Regions from separate parts of the Comamonas sp. UBA7528 genome, predicted to be linked through region 1. Evidence: predicted binding sites of a transcription regulator. Region 1 holds the regulator's gene; the other holds the start of a gene.
The links. Region 1 encodes sigma-54, which starts transcription at its own class of promoters, with help from an activator protein. Its sites were predicted from a motif close to TGGCANGNAANCTGCTTT; they were not measured.
Positions count from the first base shown of each region.

Region 2: the regulator sigma-54 is predicted to act here: its motif matches at 2,670-2,687, upstream of B3349_RS07220 (ammonium transporter).

Region 1 is NZ_DLMU01000010.1:384,175-389,611, forward strand. Features, by position in the region: gene B3349_RS14755 (ribokinase) at 1-754, opposite strand, end outside; gene B3349_RS14760 (RNA polymerase factor sigma-54) at 924-2,489, opposite strand; gene lptB (LPS export ABC transporter ATP-binding protein) at 2,546-3,325, opposite strand; gene lptA (lipopolysaccharide transport periplasmic protein LptA) at 3,322-3,963, opposite strand; gene B3349_RS14775 (thiol:disulfide interchange protein DsbA/DsbL) at 4,107-4,757, opposite strand; gene B3349_RS14780 (SPOR domain-containing protein) at 4,827-5,437, opposite strand, start outside.
Region 2 is NZ_DLMU01000005.1:290,047-295,483, reverse strand. Features, by position in the region: gene B3349_RS07230 (EF-hand domain-containing protein) at 1-212, opposite strand, end outside; gene B3349_RS07225 (5'-nucleotidase) at 407-1,315, opposite strand; gene B3349_RS07220 (ammonium transporter) at 1,398-2,600, opposite strand; gene B3349_RS07215 (LLM class flavin-dependent oxidoreductase) at 2,843-3,850, opposite strand; gene B3349_RS07210 (hypothetical protein) at 3,991-4,281, opposite strand; gene B3349_RS07205 (DUF2164 domain-containing protein) at 4,396-4,659, opposite strand; gene B3349_RS07200 (histidine phosphatase family protein) at 4,850-5,437, opposite strand, start outside.

The sequences.
Region 1 (5,437 bases):
CCGCGCCCTGGGCTCCCAGCGTGACCACCACCTGGGACACGCCCCGCGCCAGCAGGCGCTGTGCGGCATCGGCCGCCGCGGCCGGGCTGTCCACCGCCTGATCGCTGTAGGCACCGGCCTCGACCTCATTAACCACCAGGGTGTGGACCAGGGGCCACCAGGCCTCGGGCACCTCGCGCACCGGCGAGGGATTGAAGACCACGCGACAGCCAGCGCTGCGTGCCGCCTCCAGCACCTGCTCCAGCACGCTGTCGGCGGTTTCACGCTGCAGCAGCACGAAATCGGCCTGGGCCAGCACATTCAGCAGCACCTCGTCCGGCAGCTCCAGTAGCACATTGGCACCGGGCACCACGCAGACCCGGTTCTGGCCATTGCCCTCCACCAGCACCATGGCCGCACCGGTGGACACGCCATCCAGCACCTGCACATGGTCCATCTCCACGCCGGCGTCGTGCAGCGCCAGCCGCAGGCTGTTGCCATGGTGGTCACGCCCCACGCAGCCGAACAGCGTGACCTGGGCGCCGTGGCGTGCGCAGGCCACTGCCTGGTTGCCGCCTTTGCCGCCGGGCAGGTAGCGCAGGCTGTGGGCCATCACGGTTTCCCCGGCGTGGGGCACGCGTTCCAGGTGCAGCACCGCATCCATGTGCAGGCTGCCCACGACGGCGATGCGGGCCACGCTGTGCGGGTGATCGGGTTCGGGCTGCGCCGACAGCAGCTTGCGGGGCAGCGCGGAGGAAGAAAGCGGGGCAACCATGGGAGTCTCCTTTGCTGCCAACGGCCGTGGCATGTGCGGAATGAACCAAGGATGGCTGCACGATACCTCCAACTGCCGGCGCTGCCCAGCCGGTTTGCACGCATCCGGGGGCTTGCGGCAGCGCAGCATGCCCGCAGGCGCCCCGCCTCCGCACGGGCCCAGTCCGGGCTTACAGCGTCTTGCGCAGATTGGCCGGCGCGATCTTCAGCGCCTCACGGTATTTGGCCACGGTACGGCGGGCGCACTCGATGCCCTGCTCCTTGAGCATCTCAGCGATCTGGCTGTCCGACAGCGGCTTCTTGGCGTTCTCGGCCGAGACAAACTGCTTGATCAGCGCCCGCACCGCCGTGCTGGAGGCATTGCCGCCGGTTTCCGTGCCCAGCCCGGAGCCGAAGAAATACTTGAGCTCGAAGGTGCCGTGCGGCGTGGCCATGTACTTGGCGGTGGTCACCCGGCTGATGGTGGATTCGTGCAGACCCAGCTCGTCGGCGATGTCGCGCAGCACCAGCGGGCGCATGGCCAGCTCGCCGTGCACGAAGAAGTTCTTCTGCCGCTCCACGATGGCACGCGACACCCGCAAGATGGTGTCGAAGCGCTGCTGCACGTTCTTGATGAACCAGCGCGCTTCCTGCAGGCGCTGCTGCAGACCGGCATGGCCTTCGCTGCCCTTGTGGCCGCGCAGCGCACCGGCATACACATCGTGCACGCGCAGACGCGGCAGCACGTCGGGGTTGAGCTGCACGTTGAACTGGGGCGTGCCTTCGCTGGCGCGGCGGCCGGCGCGGGTGACGATCACGTCCGGCACGATGATGTTGCGCTCCACATTGACAAAGCGCCGGCCGGGCCGAGGCTCCAGCCGGGCGATCAGTGCCATGGCCGTGCGCGTGCGCTCTTCGCTGCTGCCGGTGGCCTGCATCAGGCGGCGCACATCGCGCCGTGCCAGCAGGTCCAGCGGCTGGGCACAGATGGCCAGCGCCGTCTCCACCACACTGGCCTCGGCCTCACCGCGCTGCAGCAAATGGTTCAGCTGCAGCTGCAGGCATTCCGCCAAGCCCTGGGCGCCCACGCCCACCGGCTCCAGGCTGTGCAGCAGCCGCAGTGCCACGGTGAAGCGGTGCACCAATTCGTCGAGCTGCTCCGGGTCGTCCGTGCCGGCCAAGCCCTCGGCCAGGGACTGCAGCGACTCTTCGAGGTAACCGTCGTCGTTCAGGTTCTCGATCAGGAAACGCAGCACATAACGGTCCAGCTCGGACAGGTGCAGCGACAGCGACTGGCGCAGCAGGTGGTCGGTCAGCGATTCATGTGCGCGGGCCAGGTCCAGGGCGCTGACTTCGTCACCATCGCCGCCCTGGGCGTTGCGCGCCGGGGCATCGCCGCCCCATTCGCTGTCATCGGGACGCAGTTCGCTGGTGCCGTCGCCCTCCCAGTCGGGGGCATCGTATTCCGCGCTGCCGGGGCCTTCCGCACTGTCGGCGGGCGCCTCCGCAGCCCCTGCCGTCAGCGCACCATCGGCGGCATAGTCATCGCCCTGCGCCGGCGTGTCCGACTGGGACAGGCCGAAGTCTTCACGGGGGGCATCGTCGCTGTCGACTTCCAGAAACGGGTTGTCGTCGAGCATCTGCTCGACTTCCTGCGCCAGCTCCAGCGTGGACAGCTGCAGCAAGCGGATCGACTGCTGCAATTGCGGCGTCAGCGCCAAATGCTGCGACACCCGCAGTGACAAACCAGGCTTCAACGCGACGCTCCCTCTCTGTGATCTTGTGTGTGTGTCGTGGCGGCGGAAGTGGCGGGCTACATCCTGAAATGTTCGCCCAGGTAGACCCGCCGGACGTCGGCGTTCTCCACAATCTCTTCCGGTGTGCCCTGCGCCAGCACATGGCCGTCGCTGATGATGAAGGCGTGGTCGCAGATGCCCAGCGTCTCGCGCACGTTGTGGTCGGTGATCAGCACCCCGATACCGCGCTCCTTGAGGAAGCCGATGATGCGCTGGATCTCGATCACCGCGATGGGGTCGATACCCGCAAACGGCTCGTCCAGCAGGATGAAGCGCGGCTGCGTGGCCAGGGCCCGGGCGATTTCCACGCGGCGGCGCTCGCCACCCGACAGCGCAATCGCCGGCGAGGAGCGCAGGTGGTCCACGCGCAGCTCCTTGAGCAGATCGGTCAGGCGCCGCTCCACCTCGGCCTTGGTCAGGGGCTTGCCCTGTTCGTCCTGCTGCAGCTCCAGCACGGCGCGCACATTGTCTTCCACGCTGAGCTTGCGGAAGATCGAGGCTTCCTGCGGCAGATAGGACAGGCCCAGGCGCGAACGCTGGTGGATGGGCATGTTCGCCACCGAATGGCCGTCGATGTAGATGTCGCCGGCATCGCTGCGCACCAGGCCCACAATCATGTAGAACGAGGTGGTCTTGCCCGCGCCATTGGGGCCGAGCAGGCCCACCACTTCGCCTTTCTGCACGGCCAGGGACACGTCCTTGACCACCTTGCGGCTGCCATAGGACTTGGCCAGATGGTGCACTTCCAGGCGGCTGCTGGCGCCTGGGGCGGTCGGGGTGTCGGAAGAGCGGGTCACGGGTTGCGCAATTTCATGGTGTCCGAAGGCTTGAGCGGCTGCGCACTCGGCGCCACCGGGGCCTGCGGGGGCTGGGTCTTGGGCGCCAGCACGGCGCGCACGCGGCCGCCGGAGCCGGCGGCAGCTTCCTCGCTGCCCGGCGTGGCGCGGCGGTTGCCGTCCACGGTGAACACATCGGTCAGGTTGTTGTAGGTGATGATGTTGCCGGTGATGTCGTCACTCAGCGTGGCGCCGGTGTAGCGGCGCAGCTGGCCCCGCTGGATCAAGCGCACATCGTCCTTCTTGCCGTCGTATTCGATGATTTCGCCTTCGCCTTCCACGTACTCTTCGGGTGCGCCGGGCTGGGTGTCGCGCTTCTGGCGGAAGAACGCGCGCTTGCCGGGGGCCGCCCAGACCTTGCCGAACTGGTAACCCTCGGCGTCCTGGCGCACTTCCAGCTTGGCGCCGCGCAGCACGATGGTGCCCTTGGTCAGCACCACATTGCCCGTGAACGTGCTGACCTGCTGCAGCTCGTCATGGTGCAGCGCATCGGCTTCGATGTTCATGGGCTTGTTGCGATCGGCCTTTTCGGCCTGTGCCGTGCCCATGGCAGCTGCCAGGACCGTCAGCGCGAGTATCGGGAGGAGTTTGCGTGTCATGTGAGAAGGCATGAATCTTGCAGCCATTGTAGGGCACTGGTTTTCCCCAGGGCTGCCCTGTGGGCGACTCGCAGGGAAATCGACACAAAAAAGCCCGCTGTCCAGCGGGCTGTGTGCAGGGCGCTCAGGCCCTGCGGGGCCGCTCAGGCCTTGCGGCTCTGGTTGGCCAGATAGTCCACCACATTCAGCACGTTCTGCATGCTGCCGGCGCGGGGGCCGTCGGTGTAGAACTTGCCGGCCACGCCCATGGAAGGCACGCCCTCCACATCGTATTCCTGCTGCAGCGCCGAAGCCTTGCGCACCTGGTTGGCCACGGTGAAGGAGTTGTAGATCTCCTTGAACTTGGCCACGTTCGCGCCCTGCTTGCCCACCCATTCGAAGATGGCGTCATCGGTGGCCAGCTTGTTGCGCTCCACGTGGATGGCGTGGAACACCTTGACGTGCATGGCGTCAAAGTTGTCCATGGCCTGCAGCGTGAAATACAGCTTTTGCTGGGGCACGAAGCTGGCATTGAAGGCCACGGGCACACGGCGCACCACCACATGGGCGGGGGCCTTCTGCTTCCAGGCGGCGAATGCGGGCTCGAAAGCGTTGCAATGCGGGCAGCTGTACCAGAAGAACTCGACCACTTCCACCTTGCCGGCAGGTGCCTCGGTGGTGGCGGGCTTGGACAGTTTCACATAGTCCTTGCCTTCCTTGGGGGCGGCGGCCTGGGCATGGGCGGTCGCAGTGGCGCCCAGGGCCATGGCAGATGCGACCGAGGTGACGGCCAAGGAAAACTCGCGGCGTTTCATCAAAGCTACTCCTGTTAGGGGATATTCACTGCCCAGTCAGAGCCGGGCCGTGGCAAAAAGTTCTGCCTGTCAGCGCTGCACGCGCACCAGGGCCGAATCCACCCCGGCGCCGTCGAGCTTGCCCTTGAGCTGCTCGGCGTCGTCACGCTTGCCGAACGGACCCACCCGCACCCGGAACACGGTGCGGCCGTTCTGCTCGCGCTCGCTCACGCGGGCTTCCCAGCCCAGCATGGCCAGCTTGGCACGCTGGGCATCGGCGTCGGCCTGGGTGCGGAAGGCACCCGCCTGCACAAAGTAGTCGAAACCGTCCGAGCCCGAGGCGGCCGCCGCCTTGGCCTCCGACTGCTTGAGCTTCTGGTTGGCCAGGTCCCCCAGCGGGTCCGCCGAGGAGGCCTTGCCGTCAGGTTTCTTGGCATCCTGCACCGGCGGGGTGGCCGGCGGGGTGCTGACACCCGTGGCCGGACCGCTGGTCGGTGGCGTGGTGGGCGTGGCCACCGGCGGCGCAGTGGGCGCCACGGGCTGCTGGGTCACCGGCTGCGTCGGCGTCTGGTTGGCCGGGTTCTTGCCATACAGCGGCGAATTCGGGTCCCAGTTCTTGTTGCGTTCGGCTTCCTTGGCCTCGGTGTCCTTGGGGGTCTTGGTCAGGAAGGGCACCGGCACCTTGGTCACATAGACCGCCA
Region 2 (5,437 bases), on a different contig from region 1:
TTGCGGCTGATCTTGCCGTCCTTGTTGAAGTCCAGCATCTGGAAGTCCTTGATGGCCTTGATCTCGCCCTTGGACAGCGGCTTGCCATCCGGTCCGGTCATGGCCACGGGGTCGATCTGGCCTTCTGCCCAGGCAGGCTGCAGCGACGCTGCTGCAGCGCAGCACAGTACCAGGGGCATCAACAGGCGGCGGGACAGGGCGGACTGGGGCATGGGCTCATTTCCAAAAAACGGGACAGGGCACCAGTGTGGTGCCGTTCTGCAAACCGGGTGCGTTGCTGGGGTAAACCAGGGTAAGCCGATGTATCTCCGTCTGGCGGCTGCTGCATGGATGATGCCGATCACCGGCTGCGACACGCCGTACGACAGGCATTTCCTAGAAAGAGGTGCGTGCAAGCCGCGCGGGATCAGGGGTTGGCAATGCCACTGCGCACATGGCCCGCCGGCACATGGGCCGCAGCCGAGGTGACATGGCCGGTCTGGTCGTCAAAAAAGAAGTCGGGCTCGAATTCGCGCAGAAATTCCCCTTTGGCCAGACCGCCCAGGAACATGGCTTCGTCCACCCCGATGTTCCAGTCCATCAGCGTGCGGATGGCACGTTCGTGCGCCGGGGCGCTGCGGGCGGTGACCAGGGCGGTACGCAGTCGCATGCCGCTGGTGGTGCCGGCCTGGGCGGCCTGCTGGAGCCGGTGCAGTGCGGCCAGCAGCGGTTTGAACGGGCCGTCGGGCAGTGGCTGGGCCACATGCTCCATTTCATGGCGCTGGAAGGCATCCAGTCCCTGGGTCTGGTAGACGCGCTCGGCTTCGTCGGAGAACAGCACGGCGTCGCCGTCAAAGGCAATGCGTACTTCCTGCGGATGGGCGGCGCTGGCGCCGGCGGATTCGGTCAGCACCCGGGCGGCGGGGTAGCCCAGGCGCAGGGCTTCGGTCACATCGGCGGCGTTGGCGGACAGAAACAGATGGGCGCCCAGCGGCCGCAGGTAACCGAAAGGATCACGCCCCTGGGTGAACACGCCGCGCTGGATGCTGGAAAGCCCGTGGGCCTTGGCGCTGCGGAACACCCGCATGCCACTGACAGGGTCATTGCGCGAGAGCAGCACCACTTCCACCCGTTGCTCCTCGGGGGAGTTGAAGGCCAGCAGCTTGCGCACCAGCGGCAGCGCCACGCCGGGCGGGGCCGGCTGGTCGAGCCGGCTGCGCTGCAGTGCCACATAGCCGCCAGGGTCCCGGTCGAAGAGCTGGTTTTCCTCTTCAAAATCGAACAGGGCGCGCGAGGAGATGGCCACCACCAGTTGGTCGTGCAGGGAAACAGGCATGCAGTCTTTCAGCCAGGGCAATGGCCAAGCATAGCGTTTCCCGGCACATGCCTGCTGCCTGCCCGTGGTGAGAGCGCGGTGCTTACCAGTTGGCTTCGCGCTCGGGCGTGGCACCGATCCGGTGGATGGACAGGTCGGCGCCGTCGAATTCCTGTTCCTGGCTCAGGCGCAGGCCCATGGTCTTGCGCAGCAGCCCGTACACGGCAAAGCCGCCGGCCGTGGCCCAGGCCACGCCCATCAGCGTGCCGATCAGCTGTGCGCCCAGGTGCACGCCACCCAGGCCGCCGAGTGCCTGGGTGCCGAAGATGCCAGCCGCAATACCGCCCCAGACACCGCACAGGCCGTGCAGCGGCCAGACACCCAGCACATCGTCGATCTTCCACTTGTTCTGTGTCAGCGTGAACATGGCCACGAACAGCGCGCCGGCCACGCCGCCCACCACCAGGGCGCCGAGCGGGTGCATCAGGTCCGAGCCGGCGCAGACTGCCACCAGGCCGGCCAGCGGCCCGTTGTGCACAAAGCCGGGGTCGTTCTTGCCCAGCGCCAGCGCGGCCAGCGTGCCGCCCACCATGGCCATCAGCGAATTGACAGCCACCAGTCCAGAGATCTTGTCCAGGCTCTGGGCGCTCATCACATTGAAGCCGAACCAGCCCACGGTCAGGATCCAGGCGCCCAGCGCCAGGAATGGGATGCTGGAGGGCGGGGTGGCGGCAATCGCGCCGTCGCGGCGGTAGCGGTTGCTGCGCGGGCCCAGCAGCAGCACCGCGCCCAGGGCAATCCATCCGCCCACGGCGTGCACCACCACGCTGCCGGCGAAGTCGTGGAACTCTGCCCCGGTCAGCGACTTGATCCAGGCCTGCACGCCAAAGTGGCCGTTCCAGGCAATGCCCTCAAAGAAAGGGTAGACCAAGCCCACGATGATGGCCGTGGCAATCAGCTGAGGGCAGAACTTGGCGCGTTCGGCAATGCCGCCCGAGATGATGGCGGGGATGGCAGCGGCAAAGGTCAGCAAAAAGAAGAACTTCACCAGCGCGTAGCCGTTGTGTGCTGCCAGTTGTTCGGCGCCAACGAAGAAGCCCGTGCCATATGCCACGGCGTAGCCCACGGCGAAATAGACCACGGTGGAGACGGAAAAGTCCACCAGGATCTTGACCAGTGCATTGACCTGGTTCTTGCGCCGCACGGTGCCCAGTTCCAGAAAGGCGAAACCCGCGTGCATGGCCAGGACCATGACCGCGCCCATCAAAATGAACAGGGCATCGGCGCCCTGTTTTAGTGCTTCCATGAAGCGCTCCAGCTGATATTGGTTGTTCTTGGTGCGCGTGCACGTGAAAAGCACGGGACGCACTAAAAACAAGCAAAAACCGCGCCAGACGGCAGCAGGGGAAGCATGAATGCACTGCGGTGGGGCTGTTGCGCCGCAGCCATGCGTGGCGTAGTGGGGCGCCAAGCCGAATCGGGGACGGCCCTGAGCAGGATGGGATGCAGTCCTCCCCGTTGTGGTGCGGCGCCGTCAGGGCGCCGTGCTCACCAGATGGCTGCCTGTGCCGTGATTTCCAGGCTGCGCAGCCGCAGCGCGGGGTCGTAGACATCGGACACCAGCATCAGCTCGTCTGCCTGCGTGGCCTGGGCGATGGACCACAGGCCGGCACGCATGCGTTCAGGGCCGCCGACCACGCCCATGGCCAGAAAGTCCTGGATGGCGGCTTTTTCCTGGTGGCCCAGGCTGGCCATGTAGTGCTCCACCGGTGGCTGCAGGCGGCCGCGCTGGCCGGTGAGGATGCCCAGCACGCGCTGGTAGGTGCTGCTGGCCAGGAAGTCGGCCTCGGCGTCGGTGGGGGCGGCAATCACCGGCACGCCGACGATCACATACGGTTTGTCCAGCTGGGCCGACGGCTGGAACAGCTGGCGGTACAGCGCAATCGCCTGGTGGAGCATGCGTGGCGCAAAGTGCGAGGCAAAGGCGTAGGGCAGGCCTTTGGCAGCCGCCAGTTGGGCCGAGAACAGGCTGGAGCCCAGCAGCCAGATAGGCACATGGGTGCCGGCACCGGGCATGGCGACGATGCGCTGGTGGTCCTGCACCGGGCCCAGCAGGCGCTGCAGTTCGGTCACGTCGCGGGGGAAATCCTCTTCCGATTCCACCCGGTCACGGCGCAGCGCACGCATGGTGGGGCCGTCGGTGCCGGGCGCCCGGCCCAGGCCCAGGTCGATGCGGCCGGGATAAAGCTCGGCCAGCGTGCCAAAGGCTTCGGCCACGACCAGTGGTGCATGGTTGGGCAGCATGATGCCGCCCGAACCCACGCGGATGGTGGAGGTGCCACCGGCGATATGCCCCACCAGCACCGCAGTGGCCGAGCTGGCGATGCCCGGCATGTTGTGGTGTTCGGCCAGCCAGTAGCGGGCAAAGCCCAGCTCCTCTGCCTTGCGGGCCGTGTCCAGGGCAATGTCCAGCGCCTGTCGCACGGTGCCGCCTTCGCGCACGGCCACCAGGTCCAGCATGGACAGGCGGGGCAGGCGTGGGGGAAAGTCGGTCATGGCAGTTCTCCTGAGGGAAAAATCAAATCGTGTCGCTGCGCGCCGGAAGCCGGTTGGAATGGGTTTTGTGCTCCAGGCGCTGGGTCAGCATGCAGACTGCTGCGCGGGCGAGTGAGCCACGCGTCGCTGTGCCGCGTGGCTCACTCGCTGCGGCGGGACATTTCGTTTTTGCAGGTGATGCCGATGATCACGCACCACACCAGCGACAGAATGGCAATGCCCAGGTTCTGGCCGCCGCCGGTTTCCATGGCCAGCACGGAAAACGGCAACGCCACCAGCGCTGCCAGGCGGATGAAGCGGCGCAGGCGTGCCGTGGGCACGCTCGCCTTGAAATACAGCAGCGCTGCATAGCTGGCCACGGCCAGCACGGTCAGGTACAGAAAGGCGTCGCCGCCATAGGGGGCGGCCCAGGTTCGTAGTGATTCCAACATGGGGCCATTGTCAGGCACAGGCTAGCGGTCTTGGGGCGGGGTGGGGGATGGCCTCTGGTCTGTGGGGCTGCTGTACCGCTCGGTACATGTACAGGTGCTGTCGGCAGCGGTGGCTCACTTGCAGCGAGTCCGTTGGTTCCAGTAGGCGAAGGCCTCGTGGTGTACCTCGATGTCCAGTTCGGCCACGCGTGCCTGCAAGTTTTCCTGGGCATCGGCAACGCCCTGGTTGTAGAGCGCAGGACCGACTTCTTCCACGAAGAACTTCAGCAGCCCGCCGGCAGCGACATTGCCGATGGGCTCGTCCATGTGCTCGCGGAAATAGCGTTCGATAGAGGCAATGGCCTGCTGCTGGGCTTCGGGGGACAGGGTCAAAGGCATGGGCATGGGCATGGGCATGGACGCGAAATGAAGGCCAGGGCGGAGTGGGTTCTGTGGCGCCCACCGTGCCCTGCCGGGATCGGATGGGGGAGTGCCCAGGAGCAGTAGGACGCGCAGGAACAGGTGCTGTCTTGAGAGTGTGCCGTGCGCGGCACCAGGATCCAAGCTTGTGCTGTGAGAGGTCAAGAGCTCACGGGGGCTGCATGCCCGCCAGACCATCCCATGGCAGGGCCAGACATTGGCCATAACCCGGCGCGGGCAGGTTCCATTCGGCGCTGGTGGGCAGCCTATTGCCGTGCTGCTGCAGCCATTGCACGCAGCGGATCACGCCGGCGTGTGTGACCCAGACCACATCACGCAGTCCCTGCCCGCTGTCGTGGCCCCAGCTGTGCTGCAAAGCCTGTTGCACACGCCGCAGCATGGCGGTCAGGGATTCACCGCCGCCGGGGGCGTAAGTGGCCAGATCGGTAGCCCAGGCATCGATGTCGGGGCGGGGTATCTGCTCCCAGGGCCGCCCTTCCCAGCTGCCGAAGTCCATTTCCTGCAGGCGCGAATCGGGGTGGCGGTCAGGTGCCAAAGCGGGTATTTGTTCAACCAGTGCATCGGCCAGTTGCACACATCTGCGCAAGGGGGAGTGGCGCAGCACGCTTCCGGCAGGCAGCAGGGTTGAAAAATCGTGTGCAGCTTGCGCTGTGCGCACCGTATCGGCGGCCACATCCAGCCTGCCGTAGCAGACGCCGGCATCGACCAACGGGTGAGCATGTCGCAGCAGCCACAA